DNA from 2 places in the Bacillus sp. JK106 genome. Region 1 is predicted to be linked to the other one. Evidence: riboswitches for the same ligand, from Rfam matches in the RefSeq annotation. Region 1 holds a riboswitch; the other holds the start of a gene.
What was found. A riboswitch is a leader RNA that binds a small molecule or an ion and turns the genes downstream of it on or off. The one in region 1 is predicted to bind S-adenosylmethionine.

Region 1 (4,567 bases):
GGCGGTCTCACAATACAAAAGCTTGATGTGCGGACACGGGCATACATTTGATATATCAAAGCAAGGATATGTGAATTTCCTCAATAAATCGGTCAAAACCCGCTATGACAGGCAGCTGTTCGAAGCGAGACGCGCTCTTTTTGACAGCCGGGAATTTTTTGGGCCGGTTCAAAAGGAGATCGCCGCCATCATCAGCCGCATTCAATCTCCGCAAACAACGGCGGCGATATTGGATGCGGGATGCGGAGAAGGCACTCATTTAGCCGCCGTATGCAAATGGCTTCAGCCCGCTTTTTCCGTGACGGGAATCGGCATTGATCTCTCGAAAGAAGGTGTGCTGCATGCCGCAAAGGCCTTCGGGGATCATTTTGTTTTTGCCGTCGCTGATGTGGCGGATGCGCCGTTTGCCGACAGCTGTTTTGATATCGTGATGTCTGTTTTATCACCTTGGAATTACAAGGAATGCAGCAGGCTTTTACGAAAGGGCGGCACAGTCATTAAAGCGGTGCCGCGGCGTGATTATTTGAAGGAAGTAAGGGAATTCTTCTTCGGAGACAGTCCTCGGCGGAATGACACCGCCGATTCTGCGGCCGGACGATTCCAAGCGGGCTTTCAAACCTTTGAGCGCAAACGGCTGTGTTACACGAAGACCTTATTGCAGCCTGACCTTGAGCGGCTTGTGAAAATGACGCCCTTAACATGGAAATGTACTGATGAAAGCATCCGGCGGTTTATCAGCCGGAAAGCGGCGGATATTACGATAGATATCGATATTTTAATCGGAACCGGTCCTCTGTAAACAGAAAAGACACGCTGATCGCGTGTCTTTTTTTTATTTCCAGACTTCACCGGCAATGTTGACGACATGACGAAGTTTCGCCCATTGCTGTTCTTCTGTGATCAGGTTTCCTTCCTCAGTGGAGGCGAATCCGCATTGCGGGCTGAGGCAAAGCTGATCCAGGTTGACATATTGTGAAGCTTCTTCAATCCGGCGTTTAATCGCGTCCTTGTCTTCAAGTTCGCCATGTTTTGATGTAATCAATCCAAGCACAAGCTGAAGATCAGAGCGTTTGACATAGCGGAGCGGTTCAAAGCCGCCGGAGCGGGAATCATCATATTCCAGGAACAATCCGTCAAGGTCAAGCCCGTCAAAAATCGTTTCAGCCGCTGCATCATAGCCGCCTTCAGCCGTCCATGTGGATTGGAAGTTGCCGCGGCAGATATGCATCGTAACCTTCAGATCGTCAGGGCGGTCCTTGATCGCGTCATTAATGGAAGCGGCAAACAGCTTGCGCAGCTCATCCGGCGTTGTGCCGAAATCTTCAATCTGACGAAGCCCCGCTTCCGATAAGAAAACGGCCCATGCGGTGTCATCAAGCTGAAGGTAGCGGCACCCGGCGTCATAGAAAGCTTGAATCGCTTTTTTATACGCTTTTGACACATCGTGCTGAAATTGTTTGTAATCATTCTGATACGCCGCTTTTTCCAATTTTCCGCGGAAAAACAGCATATTCGGGCTTGGAATCGTCATTTTTGGAACAGCATCGCCGGCAATGCTGTGCAGGAATTTATAATCTTCGAGCATCGGATGCTGAGAAAAATCAATATCTCCCGTTACTTTAATGCCGCGCGCTTTCGTCTGTACGTTGTGAAACTGAATGCCGCTTTCAGGCGTAAATGCCTCAACCCCGTCTAAATTTTCGAGAAAATCAAAATGCCACCAGGCACGGCGGAATTCGCCGTCAGTCACGACATTGAGGCCGGTTTCTTTCTGCTTTTCCACGCTGCGGATGATTTCTCTGTTTTCGATTTCGCGCAGCTGTTCTGCTGAAATCTCACCTGCCGCTCTTTGCAGGCGGGCTTGCTTCACAGCCGCCGGCCGCAGCAGGCTTCCGACCTGATCTGCGCGAAACGGCGGGTTTTTTCTTAGAAGAGTATGCAATGGTTGTTCTGTGTTTTGCTGTGACATGAACGATTCCTTCTTTCCTGATGAAATATAAAAAAACTCTTCCCTCGGATAGGGAAGAGCTTGCGTCCGCAAATCTCAACCTTATCTTCAGGATTTAGCACCATTCTGCTGAACAGCGGTTGCCGGGTATCATAGGGCCAGTCCCTCCACCTCTCTTGATAAGGAAATATGCTATTTTTCAGAATAAACTGTAATACTCTAATCTTAGTATGTTTTCTCATATTGTCAATATATTTCGATAAATATTTTTATTTGTCACCCTCAAATAGAATCATATCTATCACGATGGCGATCGCAAGACAAAGAGCAATATCCTCTTCCTTTTCAATCTGCAAATGATAGGAATCGCCCCAGCTCATCCATGATTTGGTGACGGTCATCCGGTTTGATTTTCCGTCTGTCACTTGAAAATTCCGCCCCCACACATCGCCGGTAAGGTCCCAGCCGACCCCGGAAATTTCAAATTTCGGTTTGAAAAACGTGACTTTCTTGATGACTTGGCAGACGGGTTTGCCGCTGACGGAAATCTCGTAACGGGGAACGAGCGACATCAGTTTCTGATTGACGCTGGCGAGCGTGCGGCCGTCCAAATCAGTCAGCTTCAGTTCATCACCGAATGAAAACAGCTTTCCTTCAACATTGTAGACTTCTTTTCCGCTTTCAAGAAACACTTGAAAACGATTCTTAAACGTAAACATTCGCTCTTTGATGTAAAAATGGTACATAAAAAAACTCCTTTTTTATGTTGTACGAAAAAAGGAGGCGGAAGGTTTCATATCGGCCGGGTGCATAAAAAAAGGCTGCCGATTTTGCGGCAGCTGTCGTTTTTATGATAGCGGCATCCGGCGTTTTTGACGGATCGCATTTAAATCAATGATGTTATTCGTGTCGGCAGCTGTCACCAGCGGGCTTGTCTTTGGCGTTTTCCGGCGGTTGTCCTTACTGAAAGAGAAAACAAGATACCCTGTCAAAGCAGCGAAAATAAGTAGCATCATTTTACATACCTCCCAAAAAAAGTTTTGGTATTATTATTGTACGAAAAAACAAACGAAAAGTATTCAAACAATTGTCACTTTTTTAAAAAATAACGTCATTTTCCGTAAAAATGACTATGGGTTGAAGAAATTTTGCTCTTGTTGTGGTTCTATAGATTGTATCGGCTGATGGATGATCATCGTTTATATAACTTTTTCACTATTTTTTGTAAGTGTCTAATTAACTACTTCAGTGTTTTCGTTTGCCTTGTGTTATTCAGTACCCTAAAAAACCTTATGATATGCAAAATAACTGCTTCTAACAGATGACTGCGAGTTGACAGCGCTTTCTTTATTTTTTTAAAGAAAACGAGATGTTATCTTAAAAAAATCGTTTGAACATTTTCCGCAGTTTTTTAAAAGGGTTTGATTTTGTCTCCAGTACACGCGGGTCTTTTAAGGTTTTTTTCAATTCTTTCGCTACAGTCCCTCTTGCCATAGTCTTCACTCCTTCTTTCCATTTCATACCTTATATACGGAAAGAAAGAAGGAAAGGTTTCATGTGAAAGAAAAAAACCAAAGCAGGGGGCTTTGGTTTTAAGCGCGCTCTTCAAAGAGCCTGGCGATTTCAACAATGACGTTTACCGCCTTTTCCATATGATCGACGGAAATGTATTCATATTTTCCGTGGAAGTTTTGGCCGCCCGTGAAAACGTTCGGTGTCGGCAGTCCCATGTAAGAGAGCTGTGAGCCGTCGGTTCCGCCCCGGATCGGTTCGATAATCGGTTCGATGTCGAGGTTTTTCATGGCTTGATACGCGACATCGACTATCTCTTTGACCGGTTCGATTTTTTCTCTCATGTTGTAATATTGATCACGCAGTTCAAGCTTGATGCTTTCCTTGCCGTATTTGGCCGCTAGCGCATCGGCGGTTTTCTGCATATATTCTTTTCGTTCTGCAAAGCGGTCTCTGTCAAAGTCTCTGATGATGTACGACAGGGCGGCTTCAGAAACGTCTCCGTCCATGGAAAGTAAATGATAGAAGCCTTCATACCCTTCCGTATATTCCGGCGCTTCTTCTTTCGGCAGCGCGTGATGAAATTCCATCGCGATTTTTGAAGCGTTGACCATTTTGTTTTTCGCCGTTCCCGGGTGGACGCTTTTTCCGTAACAAGTAAGCTTTGCGGCGGCTGCGTTAAAGCTTTCATATTGCAGTTCGCCGAGGGGGCCTCCGTCTATCGTGTAGGCGAATGCGGCGTTGAAGCGGCCGACATCGAATTTGTGAGGGCCTCTGCCGATTTCTTCATCGGGCGTGAACGCGACCCGGATCGTTCCGTGTTTGATGTCCGGATGTTTGATCAAGTACGCCATTGCCGTCATGATTTCGGCAATGCCCGCTTTGTTGTCGGCTCCGAGCAGCGTCGTGCCGTCTGTTGTAATCAGCGTCTGGCCTTTATAGCGGGAAAGCTCCGGGAATTGCTCAGGCGACAGGACGACATTGAGTTTGTCATTCAGAACGATATCATGGCCGTCGTAGCTTTCAATAATCTGAGGATTCACATTTTTCCCGGTAAAATCGGTCGCGGTGTCCACGTGAGCCAGAAAACCGACAGTCGGCACGTCT
Region 2 (4,567 bases), on a different contig from region 1:
AGGGAGCACGATATCCGCATATTTGGCGGTTTCCGTTAAAAATAAATCGTGAACGACTGTAAATAAATCCTCCCGCAGCAGGCCTTTTCTGACTTTATTCGCTTCCGGCGCAACCACTGCGGGATTCGTACCGTAAATAAACAGGGAGCGCACGGGCGGTTTTGTTTCTAAAAGAACGCTTCCGAGCCTGTTCATATTAAATGATCGCGGCTTCCGGCCGTAAAGCAGATCAGGCCGCTGGAGCGCTTGTCTGTTATAGTTTAATACCGCGCTGTTGTGCTTGATTGCGCCTCCTCCGGTGTTGAGCCACTGTCCTGTAACAGCCGGAAGGCAGGCGACGGTGCGGACGATCATTCCGCCATTGTCATGGTGCTGAATGCCGTTTCCAATCCTGATAAGGGAAGGGGAGGTTTCCCCGTACATTCTCGCAAGGCGTCTGATATCGTCGGCTTTAATGCCTGTAATAGAAGAAACCGTTTCCGGATCATAGTGTTTAACATGCGCTTTTAATTCTTCACTGCCTTCGGTGTATTCTGTGAGAAATGCTTCATCGTGAAGGTTTTCGTCGAATAAGACATGCATGATACCGAGGGCGAGTGCGGCATCTGTGCCGGGGCGAATGGGAATAAACCAATCGGCAAGCCGGCCGGTTTGGTTCTTATGTACATCGATAACGACAATTTTAGCCCCTTTTTTCCGGGCTTTTTGAGCAATCATGATTTGGTGCATATTCGTGCTGACGGCATTGATCCCCCAAAAAATAAAGAGCTTTGCATGTATGGTCTCCTCCGGATCAGTACCCGCTCCTTCTCCCATTGTATAGTTATAACCTTCAGATCCGGCTTTGCTGCAAATCGTCCGTTCGAGATGACTCGCTCCGAGACGATGGAAAAAACGGCGGTCCATTCCCTCTGCCGCCAGTTTTCCCATATTGCCGTAAAAGCTGTACGGAAGAATGCTTTCCGCTCCTTCTTCGGCAATAAGCTCTTTCCAGCGCGAACTGATCGTATTGATTGCTTCCTCCCAGGAAATAGGCGCAAACGCGGCTTCACCTTTTTTACCGATCCGTTTTAATGGAACGGTTACGCGCTTCTCATCATAAATACGCTCAGCCATGTGTCTGACTTTGTTGCAAATATTCCCTGATGTGACCGGGTGATCGGGGTCTCCCTGAATGTTAATGATTTTTCCGTCTTTTTTTGTCACAAGCAAGCCGCATTGATCGGGACAGTCTAGGGAGCACACCGACTTAAAGACCCCGTTCGGCTGTGTTGCAGCAGAATTCATAGCCCATTTCTCCTCTTTGTTTATAATGTAAGCATTATAACATTTCAAAATCGAACGTCAATTCAGAAAAAAGTGTTGACATCACGGAAAGACTTTTCTATGATGAGTTTATTCTTTTAAACAGCCTGACAATTTCATCATTTTATTTTCTATCCAGAGAGGTGGAGGGACTGGCCCTATGAAACCTCGGCAACATTTAATGTGCCAATTCCAGCAAGCGTATGCTTGAAAGATAGGAAAGAATGGTCTATACATATTTGTGCGCTTCAAGCGTATAAAGACGGTATATGAATCTCTTTCCTTCTTTGAGGAAAGAGATTTTTTTTATGAAAAAATTTATGTGAAAAGGATGTTTTGCACCATGACGGTTTTAATTACCGCGCCATATCACGACGAGGGGCTGAAGGAGCTGACTGAGCTGTTCGGCCGGACTGTGCACCGGCCGTGGAAGAAGCACGGCCGGGCCTATCGGGAAGATGAATTAATCCGAATGATTCAAGAGACAAACGCGTCGGGGCTTATTACCGAACTTGATGAGGTGTCTGAGCGTGTTATTGACATATTGCCGGATTCCGCTTTTATCGGTGTCTGCAGAGGGATGCCGTCTAATGTGGATATTGCGGCGGCGACTAAAAGAAAAATCCCCGTTTTCTTTACACCGGCCCGCAATGCCCAGGCCGTTGCTGAAATGTTTATCGGAAATGTGATTTCATTTTTGCGTCATACGTATTCTTCCCATCAGTGGCTGAAGGACGGGAAGTGGAATGGTGATTATTTGCAGGCTTACGTCAAATTCAGAGGAAATGAGCTGACGGGGAAAACAGTCGGCCTTATCGGTTTCGGTGCTGTCGGACAGAGAATCGCCCGGCTATTGGCCGCTTTTGATTGCAAGGTGCTTTACTATGATCCATTTGTCCGTCATGAAAACCGGGAGTATGAAAAAACGACGATTGAACGGGTATTTTCTGAAAGTGATATTGTTTCCGTTCACTTGCCGCGCACAGAAGAAACCATCGGCCTTATCGGCGCCCGGCACTTTCAATTGATGAAACAGGAAGCTGTTTTTGTCAATACGTCAAGAGCGGCGGTTACAGACAGGGAAGAGCTGCTGCGGGTGCTGAAAGAACGGCGGATTAAGGGAGCGATCCTTGACGTGTTTTATCATGAACCGCCTGAATCTTCTGATTATGATTTGATCTCTTTGCCGAATGTGTTCGCGACTCCCCATTTAGCGGGCGCAACATTTGAAGTGGAAGATCATCATGTGAAGATTTTAAATGAAGCGCTTTTCAAATGGAAACAAGATCAAACCTGCTCAATACGTGAACTTTATAACAAAAGAGAACTTGAAACGGAAGGAGGAGGCTGTAATGGCTGAACAAAAAGGCTACCTTGTATTTGACATCGGGACGGGGAATGCGCGAGTTGCGGTCGTGACTGCCGGCGGCGAAGTGACCGCGCTTGAAAGGGAAGACATTGAATATGTGACGGATCCGCTTTATCCGGACGGACGATATTTCTCACCGGAAGGGTTATGGATGCAAATCAGCGCTATGGCAAGAAAGGCTATTGCCAAGAGCCCTCATATTACATTGATCGGAATCACCTCAACAAGCCAGAGGCAGGGAATCGTTCTGATCAATAAAGATAAAAAGGCATTTCTCGGTCTGCCCAACATTGATAACAGAGGGCGTGAATGGGAAGGCGGGATTGAAGCAGAAGAAGAAGTGCATCAGCAAACCGGACGTCTTCCGAGCGCTTTATTTTCCGCCATGAAACTTGTCGGATTAAAAGCCAGACAGCCGTCTTTATGGAAAGAAGTGAAGTGCATCACAAGCGTCAGTGACTGGGTGACATTTGAGCTGAGCGGAATTTTAAGCTATGAACCGTCACAGGCTGCTGAAACACTGCTGTTTGACGTAAGGAAAAAGGCGTGGTCAGAGAAATTATGCAACATCTTCGGTGTGCCTTCTGCCATTCTTCCTTCACTCGTCCGATCTGGGGCGGTTGTCGGAATGTTAACGTTTAAGAAAGCGGCGGTGCTCGGTCTTTCTGAAAGAGTGCCTGTGATTGCAGGCGGGGGAGACACACAGCTTGCCATCAAAAGTGCAGATGCAAAGCCGGGAGATATCGTCATCGTATCCGGCACAACGACGCCGATTACAAAGATAACAGCGGAGACCGGAACCGAAAGTTTAGAGAATGCATGGCTGAATTGCCATACAGAAGAAGGTCAATGGCTTCTTGAAACGAATCCGGGTGTAACAGGACTCAATTATCAAAAATTAAAATCCATTTTTTATCCGAATGAATCCTACAGCGTCATGGAACGGGAAATCGCAAGTCTGCCGAAACATGATCATGCCTGTATTTCTGCGTTAGGCTCCTATTTATCGCCTGAGAAAAACGCACTGGCAAAAGGCGGATTTATATTTGACGCTCCCCTGTCCCAAAACTTAAGCAGAGCCCATTTTGTTAAAGCCGCACTGCTGGAAATCGCTTTTTCAATCAAATGGAACTATGAGGCGTTAACAGAGGCGGCTTCCTTTTCACAAGATTATGTGAAGGTGTGCGGCGGCGGTTTCCAAAGTGATGCTTTGACGCAGTTTCTTGCTAACCTTCTTCAAAAGAAAATCTATAAGAGAGAGGGGTTCAGCCAGGCATCCGCAATGGGAGCGGTGATGATTTGCAACGAAGCTCTCGGTGTGAAAGCAGAGCTTTCGACCCGCACAAAGATAATTGAGCCGGAAGCGGATCAGACGGATCTCTTCCTATATGAAGAATGGAAACATACGCAAAAATTATTTACTCATTTTCAGCCGGCGGTGAAAGCCTGACTTGGGGATGAGATGACAACATGAAAGATTGCTGAGGAGGAACAAAAATGCTTAATAAAATAGGAATTCCAAAACAGCTCGCCTGGGGATTTTTAGGGGTCGTGCTGTTTATGATGGGGGACGGCCTTGAACAAGGCTGGCTCAGCCCGTTTTTAGTTGAAAACGGCTTGACGGTACAGCAATCAGCATCCTTGTTTACGGTTTACGGTATTTCTCTTGCTGTGGCGTCGTGGTTTTCAGGGGTCTGCCTCGAAGCCTTCGGCGCAAAGCGGACGATGTTTATGGGGCTGTTGTTTTACGTCATCGGAACAGCCGCGTTTATCGCATACGGATTTGAGAATCTTAATTTGCCGGTGATGTATGTCACGTATTTTATTAAAGGGCTGGGTTACCCGCTGTTTGCCTATTCATTTTTGACATGGGTGATTTACCGGTCGCCGAAA

Region 2: it holds a riboswitch for S-adenosylmethionine, as region 1 does, so the genes downstream of both, ACWJJS_RS10530 (2-hydroxyacid dehydrogenase) here and ACWJJS_RS01070 (5-methyltetrahydropteroyltriglutamate--homocysteine S-methyltransferase) in region 1, are expected to answer to the same signal.

The regions. Positions count from the first base shown of each region.
Region 1 covers NZ_JBSJQC010000001.1:207,459-212,025, forward strand. The annotation lists gene ACWJJS_RS01065 (methyltransferase domain-containing protein) at 1-799, shown strand, start outside; gene ACWJJS_RS01070 (5-methyltetrahydropteroyltriglutamate--homocysteine S-methyltransferase) at 833-1,969, opposite strand; SAM riboswitch class I at 2,048-2,134, opposite strand; gene ACWJJS_RS01075 (LURP-one-related/scramblase family protein) at 2,218-2,694, opposite strand; gene ACWJJS_RS01080 (hypothetical protein) at 2,797-2,964, opposite strand; gene pepT (peptidase T) at 3,541-4,567, opposite strand, start outside.
Region 2 covers NZ_JBSJQC010000003.1:44,431-48,997, reverse strand. The annotation lists gene ACWJJS_RS10535 (molybdopterin oxidoreductase family protein) at 1-1,287, opposite strand, end outside; SAM riboswitch class I at 1,434-1,526, shown strand; gene ACWJJS_RS10530 (2-hydroxyacid dehydrogenase) at 1,649-2,665, shown strand; gene ACWJJS_RS10525 (FGGY-family carbohydrate kinase) at 2,658-4,124, shown strand; gene ACWJJS_RS10520 (RbtT/DalT/CsbX family MFS transporter) at 4,172-4,567, shown strand, end outside.